DNA from 2 places in the Hamadaea sp. NPDC050747 genome. Region 1 is predicted to be linked to the other one. Evidence: riboswitches for the same ligand, from Rfam matches in the RefSeq annotation. Region 1 holds a riboswitch; the other holds the start of a gene.
The links. Region 1 has a riboswitch for thiamine pyrophosphate ahead of AB0H43_RS25645 (ECF transporter S component). Riboswitches for the same ligand answer to the same signal wherever they lie in the genome.

Region 1 (15,382 bases):
CCGCCATTCTTCGCCCAGCAGCCCGACCAGGCGGAACGCGGCCAGTGCCCCGATCGCGAACCGTGCTGGGGCTTTGACGTGCTGGATCAGGGAGTCGGCGAGGTCGGTCGGGTCGGTGGTGGCGTATACGAGGACGGCGGGCAGGGCGAGGGCGAGCAGCCGCAGCGCGTAGCTCACCGACAGCGACAGGACCGAGGTGGTGATCACGAACGGTCCGGCGTCCACCAGCACCTCGCCGGAGCGGTCGGCCGCGAACAGCGACAGCGAGATCACGACGCTTGCCGCCCCCAGCAGCGCCGGCCAGGCGCGCCGCAGCAGTCCCCAGGGTGTGAGCCCGAACAACGGCGTGATCAGCAGGGTCAGCAGCACGATGCCGCCCAGAACGGCAGCGTCCAAAGTAGTCAGTGCGGCCAAGGACAGCAGCAGGGCCGAGCCCAGTTTGGCCACGGGGGCACGTCGAGCGAGCACAGTCACAGCTGAACCGTCCGATCGGCGAGCACGGAGACCAGGGCGGAGTCGTGGGTCACGATCAGCAGGCCGTGGCCGGAGTCGCGTAACGAGGCGAGCAAAGCGACCAGCTCGATCCAGGTGCGACGATCTTGCCCGAAGGTCGGTTCGTCCAGGATCAGCAGTCGCGGCGCGGCGGCCAGCGCGGTCGCCACGCTCAGCCGCCGGGCCTGGCCGCCGGACAGCGTGAACGGATTCGCGCGGGCCAGTTCGGCCAGGTGCAGGCGGTCCAGCAGCTCGTCGACCCGCGCGGGCGGCGTACCGCCCAGGGCCAGTTCGTCCCGGACGGTCGCGGTCACGAACTGATGCTCCGGGTTCTGGAACACCGATCCGATCCGGGTCGCGAGCACCGCCGCCCGCCACTTGTGCGGCGGGCCGTCCGGCGTCACCACCGCGCCCGCCGCCGGTCGCAGCAGGCCGCCGAGGGCCAGGGCCAGCGACGACTTGCCCACGCCGTTGGGGCCGGTCACGGCCACGGTTTCGCCTTCTCGAACTTCCAGATCCTGATACGCCTTGAGGCGTACCCGGAGATCCTGAGTGGAGACGAGGGTGCGACCAGGTGGCGCCGAGGCGCGCTGAGCCGGGATCGGATGGCCGGGTACCCACACGCCGGCGGCGGCGAGCTCGTCGCCGAGTGGACCGGTCAGCAGCGACGGGGGTCCGTCGGCGCGGACGCCGCCGCCCGGGTCGAGGACCACGACCCGGGTGATGAGCGGCAGGACCTCGTCGATGCGATGCTCCACCAGCACCACCGTGACCTCGGCCTCGACCGCTTCGCGCAGCGTCTGGCGCACCTGAGCCGCGCCCTGCGGGTCGAGATTTGCCGTCGGTTCGTCGAGTAGCAGCAGGTCCGGCCGGGGCGCGAGGGTCCCGGCCAGGACGAGCCGCTGTTGTTCCCCGCCCGAGAGCTGGTCCGTACGCCGATCGCGGCCGTACGGAAAGCCGACTTCCCGCATCACCTCGTCGACCCGGGGCCAGATCCGGTCGGCCGGCCAGCCGAGGTTCTCCAGCCCGAACGCGACCTCGTCGCCGGAGCGGCGCATGACCAGTTGCGAATGCGGGTCCTGGAAGACGATGCCGGGCCGGCCCTCGACCTTCAGGACGCCCTCGGACTCACCCGACGACGTGGGCAGCAACCCGGCCATCGCCGCGAGCAGCGTGGACTTGCCCGCCCCGGACGGGCCGAGCAGCAGCACCCGTTCGCCGCGGTCGATCCGCAGGTCGACGCCGCGGACCGCCCAGGCGCGGCGGCCGGCGTGCCGCCACCCGTACCCGTCCAGGGTCAGCATCAGACCAGCTCGCGCGTACGCCCGGAGGGGAACGGGTCCAGCACGCCGGTGCTGGACAGTCCCCGGGCCAGGGCGAACGAGCCCGCGCCCGCGATGAGGGCGCCGCTGGCGATCTGGATCAAGGCGTAGGTGATCTGCCACGACGCCGACCATTCGCCGTACGACGTGGTGGTCAGGTCGAGGATGGTCGCGGCGGCCCCGATGAGACCACCGGTGAGCAGGGCGTTCGGCAGCCCCCAGCGCTTGTACGCGCCGATGGCGAAGCCGAGTTCGCCGGCCGCGCCCTGAGCGAGGCCGTAGTAGAGGACGGTGACGCCCCAGGCCGAGCCCAGCAGCGCGGAGATGATCGCCGCGACCAGCTCGGCGAACAGGGCGGCGCCCGGCTTGCGGACGATCAGTGGGGCGAGCACCGCGGGCAGGAACCACACGCCCGTGATGGCGGCCCCGGCGGGCGGGAAGCCCGCGAAGGCGGCGTTGAACGGCCCGAACCACAGCTGGTTCCAGGCCCAGAAGACGACGCCGAAGGCGACGGCGACGACGGCGGTGACGACGATGTCGACCGTCCGCCACCGGTAGGTGCTGCTGTTCATGGACGACTCCTAGTTCGAGGGGGGAACCAGGAGAAGACGCACGCCATGCCCTCATGATCCCAAGGCGGGATTGCTGGCATGGCGCAAACGATGAGGTGAAGACCGAACTCCCTACGCTGGCATCGGCGGCCCTCCCCAGGGCGACGCCTTGTCCAGATCAGGTTCGAGGGTCTGCGACCGCCCGGTCGGCCCGCTCGGGCCGTGGGGCGGGACGCACTCTCAGCGCTGTGCGCTCCCCTGTCCGTCTGATGTTCAGTTGTATGTTCCGTTGTGGGGCGTAGGCTACACCGCTTTCGGGCCGGTAGCGTACCGGTTCGTGACGACCGTCTCCCCGACCCGGCCACGGCCGCCGGAAGAAGCACCGGCCGGACCGCGACGATGGCGGGTCGGCTCCGTCGAGGTGCTCGCCGTCCTCCTCGTTCTCCTGGTCTTGTTCCGTACGCAGGTCGCCGACCTGATCAACGGACCCCGGATCAGCACGTGGACGACGGTTTTCGTCTCCGTGATGGTCCAGGCGACCCCGTTCCTCGTCTTCGGGGTGGTCCTCTCGGCGGTGATCGCGGTCTTCGTGCCCCGGAGCTTCTGGTCGAAGGCGTTGCCGAAGCACCCCGCGCTGGCGGTTCCGGTAGCCAGCTGTGCTGGGGTGGTGCTCCCCGGCTGTGAGTGCGGCTCGGTGCCCATCGCGGGCTCGCTCATGCGCCGCGGTGTCACGCCGGCCGCAGCGCTCGCCTTCCTGCTGGCCGCCCCGGCGGTGAACCCGATCGTCCTCACCGCGACGGCGGTCGCGTTCCCCGGGCAGCCGCAGATGGTGGTGCTCCGGGCGATCGGCAGTCTGATCGTGGCGACCGGGATGGGCTGGCTCTGGCTACGGCTCGGCAAACCGGAGTGGATCAAGCTGCCGGCCCGGCCGGACCTCGACGACCAGTCGAAGTCCCGGGCCTTCTGGGCGTCCTGCCGCCACGACATCATCCACGCGGGCGGCTTCCTCGCCCTCGGCGCGGCCGCGGCCGCCACGATCAACGTGCTCGTCCCCGAGAAGTGGCTGCTGGCGGTCGCGCAGCGGCCGGTGCTGAGCGTCCTGGCCTTGGCGGTGCTCGCCGTGCTGCTGTCGATCTGCTCGGAGGCGGACGCCTTCGTCGCCGCGTCGCTGTCGCAGTTCTCGCTCACCGCCCGGCTCGCCTTCCTGCTGGTCGGGCCAATGGTGGACCTCAAGCTGATCTCGATGCAGGCCGGCGTCTTCGGGCGCCGGTTCGCCACCCGGTTCGCTCCGGCCACCTTCGCGGTGGCGACCGGGGTGGCCGGCGTCCTGGGGGTGATCTTCCTGTGAACCGGCAGGCGCAAGCCGTCATCATGCTGCTGCTCGGCGGGGCGGTACTCAAGATCAGCCTCGGCGACCTCTACCTCCGGTACGTCAAGGAGGGGCTCCGGCCGTTCCTGGTCCTCTCCGGAGCACTGCTCGTCGCGGCGGCCGTCATGACGCTGTGGCACGAGTACCGCACACCGGGAGAGCCGGAAGACCACGGTCACGATCATTCGCATGGTGGACCCGCGGTGGGCTGGCTCATCATCGCGCCGGTGCTCGGCCTGCTGCTCGTCGCGCCGCCCGCGATGGGGGCGTACGCCGCCGGCCAGTCCGGCACCGCACTGTCCACTGCGGCCGAATCGGACTACCCGCCGTTGCCGCCGGGCGACGTCGTGCCGATCACCGTCCTCGACTACGCCTCCCGCGCCGTCTTCGACAAGGGCGTGTCCCTCGGCGACCGCAAAGTGAAGCTCGTCGGCTTCCTCGTCACCAGTACGGACGGCAAACAGGTGCTCGGCCGCATGATCCTGTCCTGCTGCGCGGCCGACGCCCGCCCGATCAAGGTGGCCTTCGCCGGCCAGGGGCCGACCGGGATGGCCGACGACTCGTGGGTCGAGATCGTCGGGACGTTCACCGATCAGACCATGCGGGACGCGGTCAACGACGAGATCATCCCGTACATCTCCGTGGTCTCCTGGCGGCCGGTCGATCCGCCCAAGCAGCAGTACGAGTAGCCCCCTTTTGCGCTGGATCAGGGCTCTCGGTCGAATCTTGCCCCAAGATTCGACCCGGAACCCTGATCTGGCGCGAATGGCAGAGCACCTACCGGCGGGTAGGACTGAGCAGTAACGTATAGGGCGACACCACTTGATCCCGTCCCACCGGGGGTGTACGCGAATGACCGCGACCGATGCCAAGCCGCAGGTGACCGCCGCGCAAGCTCGGGAGATCCTCGAGTCGAGCCGCGACGAGTGGAAGAAGCCGAGTTTCGGCAAACAACTGTTCCTGGGCCGGTTCCGGCTCGATCTGATCAGCCCGTGGCCACAGCCGGATCCGGCCAAGGCCGCCCGAGCCGAGGAGTTCCTCCCGAAGCTGCGGGAGTACCTGGCGACCAACGTCGACGGCGCGCAGATCGAGCGGGAGGCGTTCATCCCGGACGACGTCTTCGCCGGCCTCGCCGAGCTGGGCTGCTTCGGCATGAAGATCGATCCCGAGTACGGCGGGCTCGGTCTGTCCAACCTCCACTACTGCAAGGCTCTGATGCTGGCCGGGTCGGCGAATCCGTCCATCGGGGCGCTGCTGAGCGCACACCAGTCGATCGGCGTACCGCAGCCGTTGAAGATGTTCGGCACGCCGGAGCAGAAGAAGCGCTTCCTGCCTCGGCTGGCGGCCGGCGAGGTGTCGGCGTTCCTGCTCACCGAGCCCGACGTCGGGTCGGACCCGGCCCGGATGCGGACCAGCGCCACTCCGGTCGAGGGCGGCTACAAACTCGACGGCGTCAAGCTCTGGGCGACCAACGGGACGGTGGCGACGCTGCTGGTCGTGCTGGCCCGCGTACCGAAGTCGGAGGGTCGTAAGGGCGGCATCACGGCCTTCGTCGTCGAGAGCGAGTCGGCCGGGATCACCGTCGAACGCCGGAACGCCTTCATGGGCCTGCGTGGCCTGGAGAACAGCGTGACGCGGTTCCACGACGTGTTCGTCCCCGAGGAGAACCGGATCGGCGAGGAAGGGCGCGGCATGCGTGTCGCCCTCGGCACCCTCAACACCGGCCGGCTGTCGCTGCCCGCGTCGTGCGTCGGCGCTCTCAAGTGGTGCACCGGCGTCGCGCGGGACTGGGTCGACGAGCGAGTTCAGATGGGCGTACCGATCGCCAAGCACGAGGCCATCGCGACCAAGCTCGCCTTCATCGCGGCCACCACCTACGGCGTGGAAAGCATGCTCGATCTCTGCTGCATGCTGGCCGACGACGACCGCAACGACATCCGCATCGAGGCGGCGCTGATCAAGCTCTACGCCTCCGAGCTGGCCTGGCAGGCCGCCGACGAACTCGTGCAGATCCGGGGCGGGCGCGGCTTCGAGACCGCCGCTTCGCAGGAGGCCCGGGGCGAGCGGGGCGTCGCGGCCGAGCAGATCCTCCGCGATTTGCGGATCAATCGCATCTTCGAGGGCTCGACCGAGATCATGCACCTGCTCATCGCGCGGGAGGCGGTCGACCAGCACCTCAGCGTCGCCGGGGACATCATCGACCCCAAGGCCCCGACCGGCCGCAAGGTCCGCGCGGGCCTGCGCGCCGCCGGGTTCTACGCCCGCTGGCTGCCCACGCTCGTGGTCGGTCGCGGTTCCTTCCACGGGTACGCCGACTACGGCGACCTGGGCCGGCATCTGCGGTACGTGGAGCGGTCGTCGCGCAAGCTGGCCCGGCAGACGTTCCGGGGAATGGCCCGCTGGCAGGGCCGGATGGAGTACAAGCAGAGCTACCTGGGCCGGATCGTCGACATCGGAGCCGAGCTGTTCGCGATCGCGGCGACCTGCGTACGCGCCCAGGCGTCCGGCCGGCCCGAGGAGCGGGAACTCGCCGACCTGTTCTGCCGGCAGGCCCGTGATCGGGCCGAGCGGGCGTTCCGCCGGTTGCACCACAACACCGACGCCGACGACGTACGCGGTTCGTCCCGCATCGTCGACGGCCGGTACGCCTTCCTCGAAGACGGCATCCTGCCGCCGCCGGAGTCGGGGGAGTGGGTAGCGACCTGGGAGCCCGGCCCGTCCACTGAAACCGACGTACGCCGTCGCCTCCCGCACGTCCAGCGCTGACCCTCTCGCACCGCCCTACTCGGGCCGCTGGATCAGGGTTCCAGGTCGAATCTTGCCCCAAGATTCGAGCCAGAACCCTGATCCAGCGCTGTCGGCTAGCGCGGCGCGAGCCGCGTACGCAGGCCGAGGCGGCGTAGTTCCAAGGCGGCCAGGCTGTCCATGGTGCCGGGGTCACCGGCGCGCCACTGGCTGGCCGTGTCGTCAGGGAGGGTGGCGAGCCGGCGTAACGGAGCGCTCGTGAGTGCTCGCAACGCGAGTAGTTCGACACCGCCCCGACGGCGCCGCAACCGGCTCGCCGCGCTGGCCGCCCGCACCCACCGCACCCGCAACGGCAGCCACAGCACGAGCGCCAGCAGGACGGGCAGACCGCCGATGGCCCAGCCCAGGATGAGGGCGAGATCGTGGACGACGTCCTGCTGACCCTGCCCGGCTTCGGCCAGCGACCGGGCGGCCTCGGCCGCCTTGCCGAACGGTACGCCGAGCTTGTCGCCGACCAGAGGGATGCCGTCCGCTTTGGACTGTGCGTCGGCGAGGTTGTCGGCCAGCCCGGTGCCGGCGTCCTCCATCTTGCGGCCCGGTGCGGCCAGCTTCATGATCAGCTCGAACACCCGATGGCCGAGCCAGATCCAGGCGGCCGTCCAGGCTACGACGAAGACGTCGGCGAAGAGCTGGCGGGCGAACCGGAAGGGCTTTTCCGCGTAGAGCTTCGGCATACGTCCATAGTGCCCATTCGCCGCCGCGAATAGGCCTTACGCCCCGAGGGTGGCATGCTGCGTCCCCAAGCATGATCGTTGCGTCAGGCATGCTGTTTCGGCGGACAAATCGCCGCCCGAAACGACATGGCTGACGCAATGATCACGCGAGCGGGGGCGGGTGGCTGGGCGCAGTGATCAGGCGGAGGGGGAGGCGGCGCAGGCCGAGCATGTGCCGAGCAGCTCCAGCGTGTGGCTGACGTCGGAGTAGCCGTGTTCGGCCGCCACCTTGGACGTCCAGCTCTCCACGGCCGGCCCCTCGACCTCCACGGTCGCCCCGCACGAGCGGCAGACCAGGTGGTGGTGATGGGTGTCGCTGCACCGCCGGTAGAGGTGGTCGCCGCCGGGCGGCCGCATGACGTCGATCTCCTCGGCTTCGGCGAGCGCCTGCAGCGTCCGGTAGACCGTGGTCAGCCCGATCGTGTCGCCGCGATCGCGCAGCATCGCGTGCAGTTCCTGGGCACTGTGAAAGCCGTCGACCTCGGCGAGCAGAGCCGCGACGGCGGTGCGCTGACGGGTGTTGCGCGGAGCGGTCATCAGCGATCCACTTTCAGGAGCACATCGGGTGGGTCGCAGGCCGGGTGGCCGGCCGGGATCGACCGCCGCCGCCAGGCCCGCAGGCCCGCCGATCCTACCGCCACGACCAGGAACAACGCGATCGCGAAGAGGACGACGGTCGCGCCGACGGCGGTGTCCGACGGCCCGGCGATCACCACGCCGAGGACCGCGCTGGTCAGTCCCAGCGCCATCGACAAGGCCATCGTGCTGCGGAAGCCGCGGGTCACCAGCTGCGCGGTCGCCACGGGCACGACCATCAACGCGCTCACGAGCAACAAGCCGATCGAGCGCATGGCGGTGGTCACGGTCACGGCCGTGGTCACGGCGACGATCACATTGAGCGTACGTACCGGCAGGCCGGCGACTTTGGCGTACTCCTCGTCCTGGCAGACCGCGAACAGCCAAGGACGCAACCCGATCGAGACGACCAGGACGGCCACCCCGAGCACGACGATGGTGACCATGTCGGCGTTCGTGATGGTCAGCGGAGAACCGAAGAGGAACGCGTTGAGGCCCTGACTGGCGCCGCTCAGTCCGATGAGGAACACGCCGCCGGAGATGCCGCCGTAGAAGAGGATGGCCAGCGCGATGTCGCCCGAGGTCTTGCTGCGTTCGCGGATGATCTCGACCGCGACCGCGCCGATGATCGCCACCACCGTCGCGACGAGCACGGGCGACTTGTGCATCAGGACGCCGATGCCCACGCCGGTCAGCGCGACGTGGCCGATGCCGTCGCCGATCAGCGACAGCCGCCGCTGCACGAGGTAGACGCCGAGAGCGGGCGCGGTGAGCCCGGTGATCGCGGTGCCCAGCAGCGCATACTGCATGAATTGATAAGCAAAGATGCTCATGCGATCACCGTCCTGCGGCCGGCGACCGCATGAGTGAGACTGTGCTGGCTGATGATCGACCTGCGGTCGCTCATGCGATCACCGTCCTGCGGCCGGCGACCGCATGAGTGAGATTGTGCTGGCTGATGATCGACCTGCGGTCGCTCATGCGATCACCGTCCTGCGGCCGGCGACCGCATGAGTGAGACTGTGTTTGCCGATGATCGACCTGCGGTCGCTCATGGGGCTTCCCAGAGACTCGGCGGGTTGTGCGGCGCGTGCGGGTGGACGTGGTCGTGCTCCGGATGGGCGTGGTGCCCCGCCGGTTCGGGCACCGCTCCGTCGTGCGCCACGAGTCCGTCGTGCAGGACGACCGCGCGGTCGATCAGCGGCGTCAACGGTCCCAGCTCGTGCGCCACGAGGGCCACCGAGCCGCCCTTGGCCACGAAGTCGCCGAGCGCCCCGGCGAAGGTCTCCTGGCTGGCCGCGTCCACCCCGGCCGTCGGTTCGTCGAGGATCAGCAGCTCCGGCTCACCGGCCAGCGCGCGAGCGATCAGCGTACGCTGCTGCTGACCGCCGGACAGGGTCGCGACGGGATCGCGTACCCGATCGGCGAGACCGACCGCCTCGATGGCCGACGTCACCGCCGCCTTGTCCGCCGCGGACGCCGGACGCCACCCTCGGCGGGCGAGCCGCCCGGCCGCCACGACCTCGCCGACCGTCGCCGGTACGCCTCCGCCGGCCCCGAGCCGCTGGGGGACGTAGCCGATCCGGGACCACTGCCGGAACCGGCGCAGCGGCGTGCCGAAGAGGCGGACCTCGCCGGCGGCCAGCGGCACGAGTCCCAGCGCCGCCTTGATCAGTGTGGACTTGCCGGACCCGTTCGCGCCCAGCAGGGCGACGACCTCGCCGCCGTGCACCGTCAGTTCGACGCCACGCAGCACCGGGCGATCGCTGTACGCGACCACCCCGTGCCGGACTTGCAGGACCTCCGTCACGAACACCCCAGTGCGCTCTGCAACGCCGTCAAGTTCTGCCGCATCACCGAGAGGTAGTCGCCGGTGGATCCGGCGGGCAGCCCCTCGAGCGGATCGAGGACCGCCGTCTTCGCCCCGACCTCCTTGGCGATCGTCTCGGAGATCTTCGGGCTGACCAGCGTCTCGGAGAAGATCGTAGTCGCGCCGTACTTCTTCGCGTCCGCCGCGATGTGCGCCAGCGCCTGCGCGGTCGGCTCCTGCTCGGGGTCCAGCCCGGTCAGCGCGATCTGCGTCAGGTGGTAGCGGTCGGCGAGGTAGCCGAAGGCGGCGTGGCTGGTGAAGATCTCCTTGCGCTGGCAGGTCTTCAGGCCGGTCGCGAACTCCATGTCCAGTTCGGCCAGGTCGGCCGCGAGCTTCGCGGAATTGTCGGTGAACTGCGCCTGGTGGGCCGGGTCGGCGGCGGCGAACTTGGCCGCGACGGACGCGGCGACGGTCGACAGCCGGGTCGGGTCGAGCCAGACGTGGGGGTCCTTGCCCTGCAGCTCCGGCGCTTCGGCCGCCTCCTCGCCGGTCGCGGTCAGCGTCGGAACCAGCGAGAGCACGTCGATCGCCTTGTCCTTCGCCTGCGCATCGATCGCCTTGTCCACCTCGGGCTGCAGCCCCTTGAGGTAGACGACCACCTTCGCCTCGGCGATCTGCGCGAGCTGCTTCGGGCTGAGCTCGAGGTCGTGCGGCTCCGCGCCCGGCGCGGTCAGGTTGGTGACCTGGACGGCGTCGCCGCCGAGGCGCTGGGCGACGAACTGGAGGGGGTAGAAGGCGGCGACCACGGACAGCTTGCCGTCGGCGCTCGGGTCGTCCGTCCCGCACGCAGCCAGGCCGCCGGCGACCAGAACGCCCGCCGTCGCGACCGTGAGGAGGTGGCGAAGTCTCATGGTCACCACTTTCCCCTAAATGAGAATGATTGTCAAAAGCGTTTTCATGTTGGGACCCATTACGCTGTACAACCGGAGGAGGACGATCAGGATGCTGGTCTTCAACAGGTTCGTGGTCAGCCCCGAGTCCGGCGACGGGGTCGAGGCTTTCGTCGAGCGCGCCCACGCGGCACTGGCGGCGTTGGCCGCCCGGCCCGGCTACCTGCGCGGGGAGCTGACCCGGTCGCTGGACGAGCCCGCGTCCTGGTGCCTCGTCACGGAATGGGCCAACGTCGGAGCGTACCGGCGGGCGCTGGGCGCCTTCGAGGTGAAGATGACCGCCACGCCGCTGCTCGCCGAGTCGCTCTACGAGCCGGTCGCGTACGAGTCGCTCGCCAGCGCCCCGCCCGGCGGACCCGTCGAGCCGCGGACGAGCGATCGCGTTGTATAGAGTCGGTGACCGTGACGCAGCCCACGCTTGAGGGCGTCCCGCCCGGCCCCGGCGCCCGGCCGCCCTTCGTCGCGGCCCCGACCGAGGGGTCGACCACGCGCCTCTGGTGGGGGCTCGGCACCGGAGCGGCCGCGCTGCTGCTGTTCTGCGGCGGCGGCATCGCCCTGCTGGTCGGGCTCGCCATCACCGGCGTACGCGCGGTGGAGGATCAGGCGAATCAGACCGTCACCCGCTATCTCGACGCCCTGGAGCGGGGCAAGCCCGCCGAGGCGTACGACCTGGTGTGCGAAGAGATGCGCAAGCGCTACGACCTGGACGAGTTCCAGGCGCTGGAGCGGGATGTCACCACCAGCACCGGCTACACCCTCGGTGAGGTGGATCTCAACACCCTCCAGATGCCCGTTCAGCTGGAGTACGCGTCCGGTCCGGACCGGAGCGTGACGTATCAGCTGACCCAGAACAGCTCGACCGGGCACATCGAGATCTGCGGCACCGCCTGAGCGGGTGTCTTCGCGCCTCCAGTAGCGTTATTCGAGTGCCGGTCGCCGGACCGGCCCATATGGTCGTCTGGGGAGACCCCAGCGGCAACCCCGCCGACATCCAGCCGGTGGCAGCCTCCATGGAAGGAGCACACTCATGCCCGCGGATCGCATCGACAAGGTCGTCAATCTCGCCAAGAAGCGAGGCTTCGTCTTTCCGTCCAGCGAGATTTACGGCGGCACTCGATCGGCCTGGGACTACGGTCCGCTGGGCATCGAGCTGAAGGAGAACGTCCGCCGCCAGTGGTGGCGTTCGATGGTTCAGCTTCGCGACGACATCGTCGGCCTCGACTCGGCCGTCATCCTGGCCCGCCAGGTCTGGGAGGCCTCCGGCCACGTCCGGGAGTTCACCGACCCGCTGACCGAGTGCACCAAGTGCCACAAGCGGTTCCGGGCGGATCACCTCGAAGAGGCGTTCCTGGCGAAGAAGCCGGACGCGATCTTCGACCTGGCCGAGCTGAACTGCCCCAACTGCGGCAACAAGGGCACCTTCACCGAGCCGCGCATGTTCAACGGCATGATGAAGACCTTCCTCGGCGCCGTCGACAGCGAAGAGGGCCTGCACTACCTGCGGCCCGAGACGGCTCAGGGCATCTTCGTGAACTACAACAACGTCGCGAACTCCGCCCGCAAGAAGCCGCCGTTCGGCATCGCCCAGGTCGGCAAGAGCTTCCGCAACGAGATCACCCCCGGCAACTTCATCTTCCGGACCCGTGAGTTCGAGCAGATGGAGATGGAGTACTTCGTCGAGCCCGGCACCGACGAGAAGTGGCACGAGTACTGGCTCGAAGAGCGCTGGAACTGGTACGTCAACCTCGGCATCGACCCCGAGAACCTGCGCTTCTACGAGCACCCGAAGGAGAAGCTCTCCCACTACGCCAAGCGCACGGTGGACATCGAGTACCGCTTCCAGTTCGGCGGCACCGAGTTCTCCGAGCTGGAGGGCATCGCCAACCGGACCGACTTCGACCTCTCGACGCACTCGCGGGAGTCCGGCGTCGACCTGTCCTACTTCGATCAGGACAAGGGCGAGCGCTGGTTCCCCTACGTCATCGAGCCGGCGGCCGGCCTGACCCGCGCGGTGCTGGCGTTCCTGCTCGACGCGTACGACGAGGACGAGGCGCCCAACACCAAGGGCGGCGTCGACGTCCGCACCGTCATGCGCTTCGACAAGCGCCTGGCGCCGGTCAAGGTGGCGGTGCTGCCGCTGTCGCGTAACGAGAAGCTGTCGCCGAAGGCCCGGGAGCTGGCCGCCACGCTCCGGCAGCGCTGGAACGTCGACTTCGACGACGCCCAGGCGATCGGCCGTCGCTACCGCCGCCAGGACGAGATCGGTACGCCCTACTGCGTCACCGTCGACTTCGACACCCTTGAGGACGACGCGGTGACGGTTCGCGACCGGGACACGATGACGCAGGAGCGCGTCCCCCTCGACGGGCTCGTCTCCTACCTCACCGAGCGCCTGCCCGGCTGCTGAGTTTCCTGATCATTGCGCCAGCCATGCTGGTTCGGGCGGCGAAATGCCCGAGTAAACAGCATGGCTGGCGCAACGATCACGCCGAAATCCAGGTGAGGGCGGGCGAGGGCAGCGGATACCCTGGCGGGTGACATGAGCACACCCGAGGAGAGCCGGCCCGAGCGCCCGACGCAGCGCCCCGCAGACGGACAGACGCCGCGAAAAGCCGCCAATCGCCGCCGCAGGCCGCGCCGACCCGAGATCCGGTCAGCCCTCCCGGAAACCGCCGCGGACGGCAGCCCCGAAGCCCCCGAAGGCGGCCGGTCCGCCGGCCCAGAGCGTCGGGAGCGCCGGCCGGAGAAGCGGGAGCGGAGGCCGGAGCGGCGGGAGCGCCGAGGGTGGACGCCGGAGCAGATCCAGCGGCGGCGGGAGAGCGTACCCAAGATCCGGTATCCCGAGGAACTGCCGGTCAGCCAACGCAAGGACGAGATCCTGGCGGCCATCCGCGACAACCAGGTCGTGATCGTCGCGGGCGAGACGGGATCCGGCAAGACGACGCAGTTGCCCAAGATCTGTCTGGAGCTGGGCCGGGGCGTCGAGGGCATGATCGGGCACACTCAACCCCGTCGGCTCGCCGCGCGTACGGTGGCCGACCGGATCGCCGAGGAGCTCGGCGTCGAGCTGGGGCAGCAGGTCGGATTCCAGGTCCGGTTCGGCAGCAGCGTCGGCGAGCAGACCATGGTCAAGCTCATGACCGACGGCATCCTGCTGGCTGAGTTGGCGCACGACCGGCGGCTCACGGCGTACGACACGCTCATCATCGACGAGGCGCACGAGCGCAGCCTCAACATCGACTTCATCCTCGGCTACCTCAAACAGCTGCTGCCCAGCCGGCCCGATCTCAAGGTGATCATCACCTCGGCGACGATCGAGACCGAGCGGTTCGCCCAGCACTTCGCCGACGCCGACGGCAAGCCCGCCCCGATCATCGAGGTCTCCGGCCGGACCTACCCGGTCGAGCTGCGCTACCGTCCGCTCGTCGTCGAAGGGGATGAGGAGGACACCGACGAGGTCCGCGACCAGGTCACCGCGATCTCCGACGCGGTGGACGAGCTGGCCGCCGAAGGCCCCGGCGACATCCTGGTCTTCCTCTCGGGCGAGCGCGAGATCCGCGACACCGCCGACGCCCTGACGCGCCGCCAGCTCCGCTTCACCGAGATCATCCCCTTGTACGCCAGACTCTCCACCGCGGAGCAGCATCGAGTCTTCGCGCCGCATACGGGGCGGCGGATCGTGCTCGCCACGAACGTCGCGGAGACGTCGCTGACGGTGCCCGGGATCAAATACGTCATCGACCCCGGCACTGCCCGGATCTCCCGGTACAGCCAGCGGTTGAAGGTGCAGCGGCTCCCCATCGAACCGGTGTCGCAGGCGAGCGCCAATCAGCGGGCCGGCCGCTGTGGCCGGACGAGCGACGGCATCGCTGTCCGGCTCTACTCCGAGGAGGAGTACCAGTCGCGGCCGGAGTTCACCGATCCGGAGATCCTGCGGACGAACCTCGCCTCGGTCATCCTGCAGATGGTGGCGCTGCGGCTGGGCGAGGTCGAGGACTTCCCGTTCATCGACCCGCCGGACCGGCGCAACATCCGCGACGGCTACGACCTGCTCCACGAACTGGGCGCGTTGACCGCCGAGGGCACGCTGACCCCGGTCGGACGGCGGCTGGCCCGGATCCCCGCCGACCCCCGCCTGGGCCGGATGATCCTGGCGGCCGAGCGCACGGGCTGTCTGCGCGAGGTCCTGGTGATCGCGGCGGCGCTGTCCATTCAGGACCCCCGGGAACGGCCGCAGGACAAGCAACAGCAGGCGAGTCAGTCGCACGCCCGGTTCGCCGACAAGGAGTCGGACTTCCTCGCGTACCTCAATCTCTGGAACTATCTGCACGAGCAGCAGCAGGAGCTGTCGGGCAACCAGTTCCGCCGCCTGTGCAAGTCCGAATACCTGCACTACCTCCGCGTACGCGAATGGCAGGACCTGTTCGGCCAGCTGCGCCGGGCGGTGGGGGACAACGGCGACCAGCGTGTGGCGGTGAGCGCGGCGCCCGACCCGGACTCCTCGATCGACGGCGACGCGATCCACCAGGCGTTGCTGGCGGGTCTGCTGAGCCACATCGGCCTCTACGAGCAGGAGAAGCGCGAGTACGCCGGAGCCCGCGGCGCCAAGTTCGCGATCTTCCCGGGATCGGTGCTCTTCAAGCGGTCGCCCCGGTTCGTGATGGCGGCCGAGCTGGTGGAGACCTCCCGGCTGTGGGCGCGGACGGTCGCGAAGATCGAACCCGAGTGGGTCGAGAAGCTGGCCGACCACCTGGTCAAGCGGTCCTACAGCGAGCCGCACTGGTCGCGGAAGGC
Region 2 (15,382 bases), on a different contig from region 1:
CGATGGTGACGTCGCCGCGCCCCGACGCGAGCTGCGAGGCCGCCCCCGCCATGTCGGCCGGAGTGGTGACCTCCCAACCGACCAGGGCTGAGGCCTCCTCCCGGTTGGGCGTCACGACCGTCGCGTACGGGAGGAGCCGTTCGATCGCCGCGCGTACGCCCAGGCTCCGGCCGGTCGAGGCGCGCAGCACGGGATCGATGACGAGGTGTGGGAAGGCGCCGTTGCGAGCCCGCGCCGCCACTTCGGCCGCGGCCTGGGCCGAGGCGAGCATGCCGACCTTGGCCGCCGCCACCGGCATGTCGTCGAGCACGGCGGCGAGCTGCGTACCCACGACGGGACTCGGGATGAGGTAGAGGTCGTGCACACCGAGCGTGTTCTGCGCCGTCAACGCGGTGATGACGCTCGTCCCGTAACAACCGTGGGCGGCGAAGACCTTCAGATCGGCCTGGATTCCCGCGCCCCCGCCCGGATCGGAACCGGCGACGGTCAGCGCGACTGGTGGGGTCTGCATGCCCTTTACGGTCGCCCGAGCGGATGATCCGTTGTCGGACAAGGAGTGAGTCACCATTCGGCTATCCCGAGATTCGCCGTGGACGGACGCGCTTCCCGGCGGCGCGGGATACGCCCGGCGTGGGCGGCGAGCCGTCCGCCGAGCACGGCGTGCCGCATGGCCGCCGCCATCGCGGCCGGGTCGGCGGCGCGGGTGATCGCGCTGGCCACCAGCACGGCGTCGCATCCGAGTTCCAGGGCCAGGGCCGCATCGCTGGCGGTGCCGATTCCGGCGTCGAGAATCACCGGGACCTCGACGAACTCGCGGATCAACTCGATGTGGTACGGATTGCCGATGCCGAGCCCCGAGCCGATCGGCGAGCCGGCGGGCATGACCGCAGTCGCTCCAGCCTCGGCCAGCCGCCGGGCGAGGATCGGATCGTCCCCCGTGTACGCGAAGACGGCGAACCCCTCCGCAGCCAAGGTTCCCGTGGCGGCGAGCAGTTCGACCGCGTCCGGCAGGAGCGTGCGCTCGTCCCCGACGACTTCGAGCTTCACCCAGTTCGTGCCGAACGCCTCCCGCGCCATCCGTGCCGTACGCACCGCGTCGGCCGCGGTGTAGCAGCCGGCCGTGTTCGGCAGGATGCGCAACCCGAGCCGGTCGAGCAACGCGACCAGACCCCGGGTATGCGTACCGACGCGGCGGAGGGCGACGGTCACGATCTCGGCTCCGCTGGCCGTGATTGCCCGTTCGAGCGCGTCGAGGCTGGTCGCGCCGCCGGTGCCGAGGATGAGGCGGCTGGCGTACTCGCCGCCGTCGAGGATGAGTGGATCGACATCGGTGCCGATCTTGAGCGCAGTGTCCATGGTCAGCCTCCCTGCGCCGCGCTGAGGATCTCCACCGAGTCGCCGTCGGCGAGAAGGCAGGTGTCCCATTCACCGCGCGGCACGACCTCGCCGTTGACCGCGACGGCCACTCCCCGTCGCTCCGGCGTGACGACCGCGACCAGCTCGCCGACGCTGCCGAGCAGATCTCGTTCCGTTCCGTTGACCGTGATCACCGGGCCGCCTCCACCAAGGTCACGACGCGCTCGGCCGTCCACGGCGTCAGCGCGATCCCGTTGCGGTAGTGCCCGGCGGCGACCACCAGGCCGGGCCGCACGACGTCGACGATCGGCAGGTTGTCCGGGGTCGCCGGGCGGAAACCCACCGAGACCTCGGCGAACACCGCCTCGCGTACGCCCGGCACCAGGGCGATCGCGTCGCTCAGCAGCTCGTGCACGCCACCGGCGCTCGGCCGGGGATCGGTCTCCTCCGTCGAGGTCGCACCGACGACGATCTCGCCGTCGCTTCGGGGGACCAGATAGACGTGCCGGCCGTGGACGTATCCGCGAATCAAGTGAGTCAGCGTCGGGCCACCGCGCAGTCGCAGGGTCTCTCCGCGTACGGGGTGGATCGGCAGGCCGGTGAGGGCGGCGGTGCCGCAGCCGGCCGCCACGACCGTGACGTCGGCGTCCACCTCCGACAGGTCGGACACCTTGCCGGCCCAGGCCGCCCCGGCCGCCCGTACGGCCGACGTCAGGCGCTCAACCAGCCGGCGCGGGTCCACCTGAGCATCGATCTCCGTGTGCGCCCCTGTGCGTACCCCTGGGTGGAGAGCGGGCTCTCGCTGCCGCAGCTCGCCCGCGGACAGCGCCTCGACGGGCAGCCCGAGGCTGTCCTGATAGGAGCGATAGCGCGCGATCTCGGCCTGGTCGGCGGCGGTGACACCGACCAGCAGCGAGCCGGATCGGGCGTAGCCGACGTCGCCCAGCTCCGCCGCGAAGGCCGGCCAGGCCTGGACCGAGGCGACCAGCAGCTCGGTGAGGCGATGCTCGCCGAACGCGGCCTCGGCGACCGGGGCCAGCATGCCCGCGGCCGCGTGCCAGGCGCCCGGCGCGCCGTCACTGTGGACGGTGACCGCGTGCCCCCGTCGGGCGAGCCGCCACGCGCAGGCCAGACCGATCGGCCCGGCGCCCACCACCGCGACCCTCACCGCCCCGCCCCCTCCGGCTCGGCACCCTCCGGCTCGGCCCCCTTTGGCGCGGCCCCCTTGCGCGCGGCCCCCTTGCGCGCGGCCCCCTTTGGCGCTGGATCAGGGTTCTCGGTCGAATCTTGCGCCATGATTCGACCGTGATCCCTGATCTGGCGCGGATCTTGGGTCGCGAGCGTGGCCGATGTGACCGCCGCGAGTAGGGCGGAGGTGGCATACGCGGGGTCCGCCGCGTCTCGGACCGCGCCGATCACCGCGACCCCGTACGCGCCCGCCGCGAGCACCGACGGCACGTCGGCCAGGGTGAGCCCGCCGATCGCGATGACCGGTACGCCTTGCGCCGCCCCGACGACGGCGATCAGCCCGCCGAGCCCGATCACGTTGGCGGCGACGTCTTTCGTGAAGCTGGGATTGACCTGGCCGCAGCCGAGGTAGTCCGCGCCCTCCGCGATGACTTGACGCGCGCGCTCAGGCGTTCGCGCGCTCGCTCCGATCAGGCCGCTGCCGCCGAGCACCGTACGCGTCGCGTGCACCGGAAGGTCGTCGGCTCCGACGTGGACGGCCGCGGTCCGCAATGCGACCGCGATGTGCGGCCGGTCGTTCACGACGCAGATCGCGCCGCGCTCCGCGCACAAGGGCGCGATCCGGCTCGCGAGGTCGTAGAGGGCCCGGTCGGTGACCGAGTCCTCCACGCGGACCTGGATCAGTGGCGCGCCACCGGACAGCGCGGCTCGCGCGATGTCGACCGAGTCGGTGACGATGTGAAGACGGGGAACCCGCATCGCACTCCTCCCTGCGCCGGCATGATCCGGATCAGGTTCTACGGTCGGGGCTACTGAGCCCCCTCTCAGCCCGGTGCACCGGACTCCCGTGGGTTGTCTCGCGCAGACTAACCACGCTGCGTCGCGAAGCGCAAGACCAGCGTCACGATCGCGACGTGATACTCATCCATTCGTCTATTGGTTAACAAACCTTTCGAATATACCTTCGGCTCACTTCTTCCGACCTGCTTCCCGATCCGGAGGTGTTCGTGCGCGCTGTTCTCGCCCTCGTCCTAGCCGCTTCCCTCACCGGCGTCGCCAATCCGGCCCAAGCGTCCACAACAGACGCAGCCGTCGCCGGCTCCTACGTCAAGGTGGGCTACTTCACCCAGTGGGGCATCTACCGGCGGAACTTCACCGTCAAGAACGTCCACACCTCAGGCATGGCCGACAAGCTCACCCACATCAACTACGCCTTCGCCAACGTCGGCGCCGACGGCAAGTGCTTCGAGGCGAACGAGGCCGGCGTCGGCGACGCCTGGGCCGACTACCAGAAGCGCTTCAAGGCGTCCGAATCGGTCGACGGGGTGGGCGACGCGTACAACACACCGCTGGCCGGGAACTTCAACCAGTTGCGGAAGCTGAAGGCGCTGCACCCGGGCCTGAAGGTGCAGCTGTCCATCGGCGGCTGGTCGTGGTCGAAGTACCTCTCCGACGCCGCGCTCACCCCGGCGTCCCGGCAGGCCATGGTGGCCAGCTGCATCGACATGTTCCTGAAGGGCAACCTGCCGCTCATCGGCAGCTCCGTCCAAGGTGGACCGGGATCGGCGTACGGGGTCTTCGACGGCTTCGACGTCGACTGGGAATGGCCGGCCTCGGAGGGCAACACCGGCAACGTGATCCGGCCCGAGGACAAGGCGAACTTCGTGGCGCTGCTGGCCGAGTTCCGCGCCCAGCTCGACGCGTACGGGGCTCAGGTCGGGCGGGCCTTCTCGCTGACCGCCTTCCTCCCGGCCGACCCGGCGAAGATCGACGCCGGCATCGACCCCGCCGTCTTCGGCTACCTCGACTTCGCCACGGTGCAGGGTTACGACCTGCACGGGGCGTACGAGCCGATCTCGAACCACCAGGGCCAGCTCTACTCCCCCGCCGCCGACCCGGCGCCGCAGCGGTTCTCCGCCGACCAGGCGCTCCAGCACTACCGGGCGCAGGGGGCGCCGGCCGCCAAGCTCGTCCTCGGGATCCCCTACTACGGCCGCGGCTGGGCCGGGGTGTCCAGCACCAACAACGGTCTCTACCAGACCTCGACCGGGCCGGCCCGGGGCACCTACGAGGACGGCATCGACGACTACAAGAAGATCATCGCCAAGAGCGGCCCCACCTTCTACGACCCGGTCGCCGGGGCGGTGTGGAAGCTCAGCGGCACCAGCTTCTGGTCCTACGACGACGCTCGGTCGATCGCCCAGAAGACGGCGTACGTGAAGGCGAACGGGCTCGGCGGGACGATGGTCTGGTCGCTCGACGGCGACACCGCGACCGGTGACCTGACCACCGCCATCCACACCGGCCTCGCCTGACCCGCGTGATCATTGCGCCAGCCATGCTGTTTCAGCCGACAAAATGTCCGTTGTTACAGCATTGCTGGCGCAATGATCACCCCTAGCGGACGTCCCAGACGGGGCCGGACGTCTCGACCACCTCGTTGTCGCCCTGGAAGACGACGAAGCGGTCGAAGGACTTGGCGAACCACCGGTCGTGCGTCACGGCGATCACCGTCCCCTCGAACTTCGCCAAGCCCTCCTGCAACGCCTCCGCGCTGGCGAGGTCGAGGTTGTCGGTCGGCTCGTCGAGCAGCAGCAGCGTCGCCCCCGACAGCTCCAGCAGGAGCACCAGGAACCGGGCCTGCTGCCCGCCGGACAGCGTGTCGAACTTCTGGTCGCCCTGCTTGGCCAGCTCGTACCGGTCCAGGGCGCGCATGGCCGTGTGCCGGTCCATGCCCTGGCGATGATCGTCGCCCCGCCACAAGATCTCCACGAGGGTACGCCCGAACAACTCCGGCCGATCGTGTGTCTGTGAGAAGTGCCCCGGGAGGACACGCGCGCCGAGCCGGGCGACTCCGCCGTGCGCGACCGGGGCGTGCGTACCGCCGTCGACACTGCTGGTGACGCCTTCGGTCCCGCCCCGGGCCAGCAGCCGCAGGAAGTGGGACTTGCCGGTGCCGTTCGCGCCGAGCACGGCGAGCCGGTCGCCGTACCAGAGTTCGAGGTCGAACGGGAAGGTCAGGTTCTCCAGCTCCAGCTGCTCGCAGATGACCGCACGCTTGCCGGTGCGGCCCCCGGAGAGCCGCATCTTGATCTCCTGGTCCTTCGGCGGCAGCGGCGGGGCGCCGGCCTCCTCGAACTTGCGCAACCGGGTCAGCGCCGACTGATAGCGGGAGGCCATGTCCGAGTTGTACGCCGCCTTCTGCTTGTACATCAGCATCAGCTGGCGGAGCTTCTCGTGCTCCTCGTCCCAGCGACGGCGGTCCTCCTCCATCTTCTCGTGGCGGGCGTACCGGGCGTCGTGCCAGCTCGCGAAGCCACCGGGATGCACCCAGGCGGAGTTGCCCTCCACGGCGACGACCCGGTCGGCGGTCTGGTTCAGCAGCTCCCGGTCGTGCGAGACGTAGAGCACGGACTTGTCCGACTCCCGCAGCCGCCGCTCCAGCCAGCGCTTGGCCGGCACATCGAGGAAGTTGTCCGGCTCGTCGAGCAGCAGAACCTCCTCCGGACCCCGGAGGAGCAGCTCGAGGGCGAAGCGTTTCTGCTGGCCGCCGCTGAGCGTACGCACCGGGCGGTCCCGGGTGCGGTCCCACGGCAGATCCAGCACGAGGGTGCTGACCGTGTCGCTGAGCACCTCGAACTCGTATCCGCCGGACTCGCCCCAGGCGGTCAGCGCCTCGGCGTACCGGAGTTGGGCCTGCTCGGCGGACTTGCTGAACCGGCCACGCGCCTCGGTCGCCGCCAGCTCCCGTTCCGCCTTCACGAGGCGGTCGCCCGCCTGGCGTACCAGGGGCGGGGCCAGTGACAACGCCAACTCGGCCAGGATGGTGTCCTCGCCGAGCGCGCCACCGGCCGCCCGGCCGTGGCCGAGCATGCCGATGAACTGCCGCATGATGCCCAGCCCGCCGAACCGGCTGATCACGCCGGTCTTCACCGGCAGGTCACCGGCGACCATCCGCAGCAGCGTCGTCTTGCCCGCACCGTTCGGCCCCACCAGGGCCACCTTGGCGCCCTCGCCGACTCGGAACGAGACGTCGGAGAAGAGCACCCGGCCGTCCGGCAGGGTGTGTGCGACGCCGGCCACATCCACGTATCCCACGGCGGGCAATCTTGCCTGATCAGGGCCTTCACTCGCACGTGCATTTCCTCATGGGCGGAGCGCGGGGATCTTGTGCGTAACGCGCCGGGAGTCCGATTAGGCTGTTGTCGTGGCCACGACGACCAGGGTTTACGTCGCGCGGCTCGCCGGCCTCGCCGTTTTCGATCCCAACGGCGACCAGGTGGGTCGGGTACGCGACGCGGTGGCCCGGGTCACCTCGCAGCCGCCCCGGGTCGTCGGCATCGTCGCCGAGATGCCCATGCGGCGGCGCATCTTCCTGCCCATCGGGCGGGTGACCTCGATCGACAACGAGAGCGTCATGCTCAACACCGGCACGCTCAACCTCCGTCGCTTCGAGAAGCGGCCGGGCGAGATGCTGGTCCTCGAAGAGCTGCTGGATCGGCGGGTCACCATCGTGGACCGCGACAAGCCGGCGACCGTCGTGGACGTCGCGATGGAGCCCGACCGGAACGGCGAGTGGAAGCTGAGCCGGCTCGCCGTACGCGAGGTGACCGGGCGGCTCACCCGTCGTGGCCAGGTGCATCAGGTCGAGTGGGACGAGGTGCAGGGCCTGCTGACCCCGGTGGCCGAGCAGGGCACGGAGTCGCTGCTGGCGGTGCTCGAGAAGATGCGCCCGGCCGACCTGGCGCACGCCCTCCAGGAAATGCCTGATCCGCGGCGTAACGAGGTCGCCAAGGCGCTGGACGACGAGCGCCTCGCCGACGTCATCGCCGAGCTGCCCGAACAGGACCAGGTCGAGATCATCGCGCTCCTCGACCGGGAACGCGCCGCCGACGTCCTGGAGGAGATGGACCCGGACGACGCCGCCGACCTGCTGGCCGAACTGCCCCAGGTGGAGCAGCAGGTGCTGCTGGATCTGATGGAGCCGGACGAGTCGGCGTCAGTGCGCGCCCTCATGATCTACGCCGAGGGCACCGCCGGTTCGGTGATGACCTCCGAGCCGGTGGTCCTGACCCCGGACGCCACCGTGGCGGAGGCCCTGGCCCGCGTACGCGAGCCGCAGGTCTCCCCGGCCGTCGCCGCCCAGGTCTTCGTGGCCCGCGCGCCGATGGCCACGCCGACCGGGCGTTATCTGGGAATGGTGCACTTCCAGCGGCTGCTGCGGGAACCACCGGCGGCCATGCTGGGCGGCATCGTCGACAACGACATCGACCCGCTGGAGCCGGAGACGACCCTCGCCGACATCACCCGGCGCATGGCGACGTACAACCTGGTCGCGATGCCCGTCGTGGACGCCGGTGACCGGCTGGTCGGCGCGGTGACCGTCGACGACCTGCTCGACCACCTGCTCCCCGAGGATTGGCGGGAGCGTCATGGCTGAGCGACGGCGGCTGGACCAGCCGCGCGAACCCGGCCGGGTTCACATGCCGCGTTTCGACCCAGAGGCCTTCGGGCGCTGGTCGGAGGCGATCGCCCGGTTCATGGGGACGGCGCAGTTCCTGGTCTGGATGACCCTGGTGATCGCGCTGTGGATCGGGTGGAACACGCTCGCTCCGGCGAACCTGCGGTTCGACCCCTACACGTTCACCTTCCTGACGCTGATCCTGTCCCTCCAGGCCTCGTACGCCGCCCCCCTGATCCTGCTCGCGCAGAACCGGCAGGCCGACCGCGACCGGGTGTCGCTGGAGCAGGACCGGCAACGGGCGGCGGCGCAGAAGGCCGACACCGAGTACCTGGCCCGGGAGATCGCGGCGCTGCGGATCGCGCTCGGCGAGGTGGCGACCCGGGACTTCCTCCGGTCGGAGCTGTCGAGGCTGGCCGAGGAGCTGGACGAGGCGGCGCATCGCCGGACGCAGCTGGAGCGCAAGCACCATCAGAAGGAGCTGCGGGCGTCGACTCGCCGCGACGGCTTCGACGACGAGTGGGACACCGACCGGTCGTAGCCGACACCGGTCCTGAGCAGGAAAAAGCCGCGCGCCGCAAGGGGCATGACGCGCGGCCGAAGTGCTGCCTCACATCGATGGTCGCACGTGGAGACCGGGTCCGTCCAGACCGTCAGTCATCCTCTTCCGGGTCGAGGTTGGTGACCTCGCCGCCGACGAAGGGGATCATCGAGAGCTCGTCTCCGACGGGTGACACGTAGGCCGGCAGCTCGGCGGAGCCGAGTTCGGCCACGTAACGCCAGTATTCGCCGACCGCCTCCGCCGGGGAGTCGGCCTCGATCGGCAACGCCACGTTCACCAGCCAGGACTTCTTGCTCACGCCCCACTATAGGCAGGCGGCCGCTTCTCGACGAAGGCGAAGGTTCCCTCGCGATGATCACCGGTGGCCCCGCATTCCGCCTGGGCCTCCGCCTCCACCGCGAGGGCCTGGGCCAGCGATCCGGCCGCGCCCTCGACCAGTTCCCGCTTGATCGCGGCGTACGCCCGAGTCGGCCCCTCGGCCAGCCGGGCGGCCAATTCCTGCGCCGCCGGGAGCACGGCCTCGTCGTCGTCGGCCAGTCGTGTCAGCAACCCGAGTTCGAGGGCGACCCCGGCGCGTACCGGCTCGGCGAGCATCAGCAGCTCGACGGCCTTCGCATGGCCCACCAGGCGCGGCAGGATCCAGGACGCCCCGGTGTCCCCGGCCAGGCCGACCTTGGCGAAGGCCATCAAGAAGCTGGTCGACGGGCCGCCGATCCGGAAGTCCGAGAGCAGCGCCAGCGAGGCGCCCGCGCCGGCGGCCGCACCGCGTACGGCGGCGATCACGGGCACCGGCAGGGTGGCGAGCGTGAGCGCGATCGGGTTGTAGTGCTCGGTGACCGTCCGCAGCGGAGTGTCGTCGCCGCTGTTCAAGAAGCCCACGTGCTCGCGGAGATCCTGGCCGACGCAGAACGCCCGGTTCCCCGAGCCGGTCAGCACGACCGCGCGAACCGACGGGTCTACGGCGAGCGAGCCCAGGGTGTCCCGCAGCGCCTCCTTCAACGGCACGTCCAGCGCGTTCATCGCGTCCGGGCGGTTCATCGTCAGCGTCACGACGCCGGCGGCGCGGTCGACGAGCAGCGGATCCATCAGGCTCTCCCATCACTGAGGCACGAAGTCACGAAGCGGTCGGCCGCCGGGCGCAGCCGGGCCGCGTGGCGGTCGAAGAAGGCGGCCGCCGCCGTCCCCGCCCAGCCGTCGGGCAACAAAGCCAGCGGCAGCTGCGGATCGGAGAAGAGGAAACCACGCCAGGCGTGCACCAGCTGGAACCGGGCGGCGTACGCCTGCTCGTCGGGCGTCCGGGCGCTGACGGCGGTGACGACCGGACGCAGGTCGTCGACGAATTTGTCGTACTCGGCCGCGATCTCGGCGAGGTCCCAGGCGCGCCGCACGAGGGCCATCGCGCCGGGCACCCCGCCGGAATGACTCGCCGAGAACCGCTCATACGCCACCTCGGCGTCCTGCAGCATCGGGTCGATCTCGGGCGAGGGGCGGGCGGCCACCCAGGCCCCGTCGCCGAGGCGGGCGTACCCGAGGAAGGACAACGCGGACAGCAGGCGTTCCCGCGGCCGCCGATCCGCGGGGAGTGTGACCGTGATGAGGTCGAACCGGCCGTCCCAGCCGGCGCGGCTGGTCCGGTAGATACGCGCGGCCGCCGCGTCGAGGCGGCGCTCGGCCCGCGCGGTCAGCTGATAGCCGGGACCGGCGGGGGTGCGTGTCGCGGCGAGCCAGCCTTGGCGCACCATACGAGAGACCGCGGTACGCACCGCGGGCGCGGCGATGCCGACCGGAGCCAGCAACCGGACGAGGGCGGCGACCGGTGCGCGACCACCCCGGGATCGGAGGTGGTCGCCGTAGAGATCGAAGAGCGCCGACCGGGCCTGCATAGCCGCAAATTGTTACACTTTGTGGCCCTTTTGGCTAGCAATTGTCACATCGATGGCGGCCCGGTTTGGGCTTCGTGGCAGCCATCAGGGAAAATCATTGGTCGGGACCACGCACCGGTCCACCCATCCGGTGCGTTCCTGGACTGCTGACGTGCGGCGGGGCGACCCGCTGCCCCTGGTGGGAAGTCTGAGGGGAGACAGAGATGGCGGCGATGAAGCCGCGGACGGGCGACGGTCCGCTGGAGGTCACCAAAGAGGGCCGGGGCATCGTCATGCGGGTGCCGCTGGAGGGCGGCGGACGCCTGGTGGTCGAAATGACCCCGGACGAGGCCACTCGCCTCGGCGAGGCCCTGAAGGAGGCCGTGGGCTGAGGCGCTGCCTTCCCGGCGCGCCTCGGGGCTTGGCCCACCGGCGGATCGACTCGACAAATGAACACAGAACGCGCTGCTGCGACGGTTGGCCGACCGATGCGGCAGCGCGTTCGCGTTCTCGACTAGGGTGGGCTTCATGCTCGACTTCCGGCTCGCCGCGACGCCCGCCCCCGAAGCGACGGTCGTCGCTCTCCCCGTTCCGGCGGCCGATCCGCGCTGGGACATTCCGGAGGCCGAAGCGTTCCTGACCCAGGCCGAGCACACCGGCGAGGCGGGGCGGGGCGAAAAGCTCGTTCGTCCGTTGTCGACACCGTCGACCGTTTTCTTCGCGGGCGTCGGGACGGGCGACGAGGCGGGCTGGCGAGCGGCCGGAGCCGAGATCGTACGGTCGGCGGCCAAAGCGACCTCCATCACAGTGGACCTCGGTTCCGCGGCCGATCAACCCGCCGCGACCAGGGCTTTCGTCGAGGGTGCCGGGCTGGCCGCGTACCACGCCAATCCGGCCAAGCGGCCTCCGCTGGCCGAGGTGACCCTGCTCGTCAACGACCCGGCCGCCGTGGCCGAGGCGCTGCGGCAGGGCCGGTCCGTCGTGGAGCGCACGTCGTTCGCCCGGACGCTCACCAACACGCCGTCGTCGACGAAGGACCCCGCCTGGTTCGTGGAGCAGGTCAGCGCGGCCGCCACCCAGGCCGGCGTGGCCGTCGAGGTCTGGGACGTCGACCGGCTGCGCGACGAGGGCTTCAACGGCATCGTCGCGGTCGGCTGCGGGTCCACGCGCGGTCCGCGCATGCTCCAGCTCGACTACGCGCCGGCCGGCGCGACGCGCCACGTCGTCCTCGTGGGCAAGGGCATCACCTTCGACACCGGCGGCATCGACATCAAACCGGCCGAGGCCATGCTGCTCATGCGCAAGGACATGGGCGGGGCGGCCGCCGTCGCCGGCGCGGTGCTCGCGGCAGCCGACCTCCAGCTGCCGATACGCGTGACGGCGCTGACGCCGTTGGCGGAGAACATGGTCTCCGGCTCCGCCTGGCGGCCCGGCGACGTGATCGAGCACTACGGCGGGCTGACCACCGAGGTGCGCAGCACCGACGCCGAGGGGCGCATCGTCCTCGCCGACGCCATGGCATACGCCGTCGAGCAGTACTCCCCGGACTACCTCATCGACCTGGCCACGCTGACCGGCGCCAACCGGGTCGCCCTCGGCCGCCGGATCGGCGCTCTCATGGCCGACGACGACGACCTGGCCGACGCGCTGCTCGCCGCGGCCGGGCGCGCGGGAGAAGGACTGTGGCGGCTGCCGCTGCACCGCGACTACGTCTCGATGGTGACCAGCGAGATCGCCGACCTCTACAACCACACCGACGGCGGGGCCGGGACCATCACGGCCGGGCTCTTCCTGCGGGAGTTCGCCGGGAAGCAGCGCGACCGCTGGGCACACATCGACATGTCCTCGCCGTCGTGGGCCGACGAGCCGGAGAAGGAGCTCGCCAAGGGCGCCACCGGCTGGGGCGTACGCACCCTGGTCCGGTTCTTCGAGGATGTCTCCGCGCGATCATGAACTCACGGTCGTGATCGACCGGCGTGTCGTGTCCCCTGTGCCCTGATCGATTCCCGGAGCAGGTGATCGATTAGCGGCGTACGGCGGCGAGCAGGCCGTCCGGAGTCGGCAGCAACGCGGGCAACCAGGTGTCGGAGCGATCCCGGATCGCCTCGGCCAGGTCGAACCCGCACCCGACGACCGCCACGACGCCACCCGGACGCAGCAGCCGGGCGGCCCCGATCACCCCGGCGTCGTGCTCGGCGGGATCGCCGTCGATGACCATGAGGTCGTATCCGCCGTCGGTCAACCGGGGCAGGACGTCCAGCGCCCGCCCGGCGATGACGCGGCTCCGCGAGGAGGCGTACCCGGCTTCGAGGAAGACCCGCCGGGCGAAGCGCTGATGCTCGGCGTCGGTGTCGATTGTGGTCAGTACGCCGTCCGGCCGCATGCCGCGCAACAGCCACAGTCCACTCACACCGGTGCCGGTGCCGATCTCAATGACCGCCCGCGCGTTGACCATCGCAGCGAACAGCCGCAGCGCGGCCCCGGTGGAGGCGGCGATGGGAGCCAGACCCAGCTCGTGGGCGAGCGTCCGGGCGGTCTGCAGGACGACGTCCTCGGCGAGGTAGCCGTCTATGCCGCGCCCGCCCGCCGTCGACGGCCCGAGCTGCCTCGTCATCACGTCCTCCCCATTTCCCCTGTGGATAGTAGTGGGAGATCGTCGATCAGGCCCCTCGAGGCAAGCCGGGGAGGCTCTCGGCCGAGCCGCCAGTCAGTGATCCGGACAACCCTGGATCTCGCGAAAAATCATCATGAACCACCCATCCATGACATTCTGAGACTCGTGACCGACGGCTGGAACTGGCGCCAGCCCGACGATGACGACGCCGCCGAGCGCGCCGCTGCCAGCGGTGACCCGGAGTCGCCGACCGAGGGCCGCACCGACGACGGAATGTGGGCGGACCAGGCATGGTCCGACCCCCAGACAAGCGCGACGTGGACCGCACCCCCAGTACGCCCGGCCGAACCGGCCGCCGGCCACTGGTGGAGCGATGCGCGCTCGGATCCCTGGCGAGACCCGTCCGCACCGGTGAGCCTCACCGTTCCCGGGCACACCGACGCACCCGCCACCGACCGAGTCTCCGACGGCGGTTGGTTCACTCGGCGTACCGCCATGGTGGCGGCCTTGGTGATCGCGGCCGCGCTGGTGGCCGGAGTGATGGGCGGAGCGCTCGGCGTGGGTTTCGTGACCGCGGCCCGGCGGCCGACCGCGGCCCTGAGCAGCTCGAACCGGCCGATCGCGGCGTTGGCCCAGCGCCCGCCGCAGTCGTTCGCGGCCATCGCGGCCCGGGTGCTCCCGAGCGTCGTCACCGTACGCGCCCAGATCCCCGGCGGAACCGCGCTGGGCTCAGGGTTCGCCGTGGGTGACGGGACCTACATCATCACCAATGATCACGTCGTCTCCGGCGGATCGAGCCTGTCCGTGGTGCTGAACGACGGCAGCTCGACCGCGGCCCGGCTGCTCGGCTCGGACCCCGAGTCGGACGTGGCCGTCCTCCGCGTACCCAAGAGCAACCTGCAGCCGCTCGAACTCGGCGACTCGACGACCGTGCAGGTCGGCGACCCGGTGCTGGCGGTCGGCTCGCCGCTGGCCCTGCCCGGCACGGTCACCTCCGGCATCGTCAGCGCCGTCGACCGGCTGCTCGCGGCCGGCGATCCGACACTGACGCGCTACTACGCCGCCATACAGACCGACGCCGCCATCAACCACGGCAACTCCGGCGGACCACTGCTCGACGGAGCGGGCGAGGTCGTCGGCATCAACTCCGTGATCAAGTCGATGGCCACCGACGACGACTCGGCCGGCAACATCGGCCTGGCCTTCGCCATCCCGATCAACCAGGCCAAACGCATCGCGGAGGAGATCATCGCCCACGGCCGCGCCCGGCGTACCGTCATCGGGGCCAGGCTGGACGACGCCTTCCGGGGCGTACGCGTGGCGCAGGTCGACCCGGCCGGACCGGCCGCCGACGCGGGCATGAAGGACGGGGACGTGATCATCTCCCTGGACGGGCACGCCGTGAGCGAACCGGTGGAATTGATCGCACTCGTCCGCAAATATCCGCCCGGATCCGCGGTGACCGTACGCTACCAGCGCGGTTCCGACCGGAAAGATGTGACGGTGACGCTGGCCGCCGACGCGAAGTAGGCTCGCCGATAGCGCTTCGGGGTGACTACCCTAGGGCGCGGTGCCCCCCGGCCGTGGCGGGCACGTGCGGCCGCGAGAGAGGCGACGAGGGTGTTCGAGAACCTGGATGCGTGGGAGGTCCTGGTCATCCTCCTGCTCGCGTTGATCGTCTTCGGCGAGAAGCTGCCCAACGTCATCTCCGACGGCGTACGCATGCTGCGGAACCTGCGGAACATGGCCCGCAACGCGACCGGCGACCTCAGCAAGGAACTCGGCACCGACATCAGCCTCGAGGACCTGAACCCGAAGACCTTCCTCCGCAAGCACATCCTCAGCGAGGAAGAGGAGGCCAACCTGCGCAAGCCGCTGGAAGGCCTGCTCAACGACGTGAAGCGGGACGTCCAGGGCATCGGGGACGAGCTGAAGTCCACGGCGTCGAACCTCGACCACCGGACGCCGATCCAGTCGGCCGACTCCGCCGGCTCGGGCTCCACCGGAACCGGCTCAGGCCCCACCGATGGCGGCGGTTCCGCCCCGAACCGCTTCGCCGACGCCACCTGACTTTCCCTACCGGGCTTTCCGCGCGATCATGAACCTATGGCCGTGATCGATCGGTGTGTCGTGTCCGCCAGACCCTGATCGACCCCGCAACTCCCTGATCAACGCCCACTTCATGAGCAACGAAAACGAGCCCCGGCGTTGACCGGGGCTCGTTTGGCGTATGCGTCGGGTCAGCGGCGCGCCGGGCTCAGGCCGAGCGGCTTGCCGAGGAGCGACTCTTTGCGTACGGAGAGGCGGTCGGCCACGCTCTGCAGCGCGGCTGCGGCCGG

Region 2: linked by a shared signal. The riboswitch ahead of thiE (thiamine phosphate synthase) and the one ahead of AB0H43_RS25645 (ECF transporter S component) in region 1 are both predicted to bind thiamine pyrophosphate.

Annotation. Positions count from the first base shown of each region.
Region 1 covers NZ_JBFAHM010000010.1:381,916-397,297, reverse strand. Annotated here, with positions in the region: gene AB0H43_RS25655 (energy-coupling factor transporter transmembrane component T) at 1-474, opposite strand, end outside; gene AB0H43_RS25650 (ATP-binding cassette domain-containing protein) at 471-1,796, opposite strand; gene AB0H43_RS25645 (ECF transporter S component) at 1,796-2,386, opposite strand; TPP riboswitch at 2,478-2,635, opposite strand; gene AB0H43_RS25640 (permease) at 2,703-3,713, shown strand; gene AB0H43_RS25635 (TIGR03943 family protein) at 3,710-4,423, shown strand; gene AB0H43_RS25630 (acyl-CoA dehydrogenase family protein) at 4,587-6,500, shown strand; gene AB0H43_RS25625 (hypothetical protein) at 6,596-7,213, opposite strand; gene AB0H43_RS25620 (transcriptional repressor) at 7,391-7,789, opposite strand; gene AB0H43_RS25615 (metal ABC transporter permease) at 7,789-8,661, opposite strand; gene AB0H43_RS25610 (ABC transporter ATP-binding protein) at 8,880-9,638, opposite strand; gene AB0H43_RS25605 (metal ABC transporter substrate-binding protein) at 9,635-10,549, opposite strand; gene AB0H43_RS25600 (antibiotic biosynthesis monooxygenase) at 10,641-10,979, shown strand; gene AB0H43_RS25595 (hypothetical protein) at 10,991-11,479, shown strand; gene AB0H43_RS25590 (glycine--tRNA ligase) at 11,616-12,995, shown strand; gene hrpA (ATP-dependent RNA helicase HrpA) at 13,128-15,382, shown strand, end outside.
Region 2 covers NZ_JBFAHM010000003.1:74,986-90,367, reverse strand. Annotated here, with positions in the region: gene thiD (bifunctional hydroxymethylpyrimidine kinase/phosphomethylpyrimidine kinase) at 1-511, opposite strand, end outside; gene AB0H43_RS06810 (thiazole synthase) at 562-1,356, opposite strand; gene thiS (sulfur carrier protein ThiS) at 1,359-1,550, opposite strand; gene thiO (glycine oxidase ThiO) at 1,547-2,524, opposite strand; partial or broken gene thiE (thiamine phosphate synthase) at 2,707-3,303, opposite strand; TPP riboswitch at 3,295-3,403, opposite strand; gene AB0H43_RS06790 (glycoside hydrolase family 18 protein) at 3,552-4,859, shown strand; gene AB0H43_RS06785 (ATP-binding cassette domain-containing protein) at 4,942-6,642, opposite strand; gene AB0H43_RS06780 (CBS domain-containing protein) at 6,752-7,984, shown strand; gene AB0H43_RS06775 (DUF1003 domain-containing protein) at 7,977-8,546, shown strand; partial or broken gene AB0H43_RS06770 (hypothetical protein) at 8,659-8,859, opposite strand; gene AB0H43_RS06765 (enoyl-CoA hydratase-related protein) at 8,862-9,656, opposite strand; gene AB0H43_RS06760 (PaaX family transcriptional regulator C-terminal domain-containing protein) at 9,653-10,450, opposite strand; gene AB0H43_RS06755 (DUF3117 domain-containing protein) at 10,654-10,821, shown strand; gene AB0H43_RS06750 (leucyl aminopeptidase family protein) at 10,958-12,382, shown strand; gene AB0H43_RS06745 (class I SAM-dependent methyltransferase) at 12,453-13,043, opposite strand; gene AB0H43_RS06740 (trypsin-like peptidase domain-containing protein) at 13,209-14,573, shown strand; gene AB0H43_RS06735 (preprotein translocase subunit TatB) at 14,664-15,113, shown strand; gene AB0H43_RS06730 (Mrp/NBP35 family ATP-binding protein) at 15,284-15,382, opposite strand, start outside.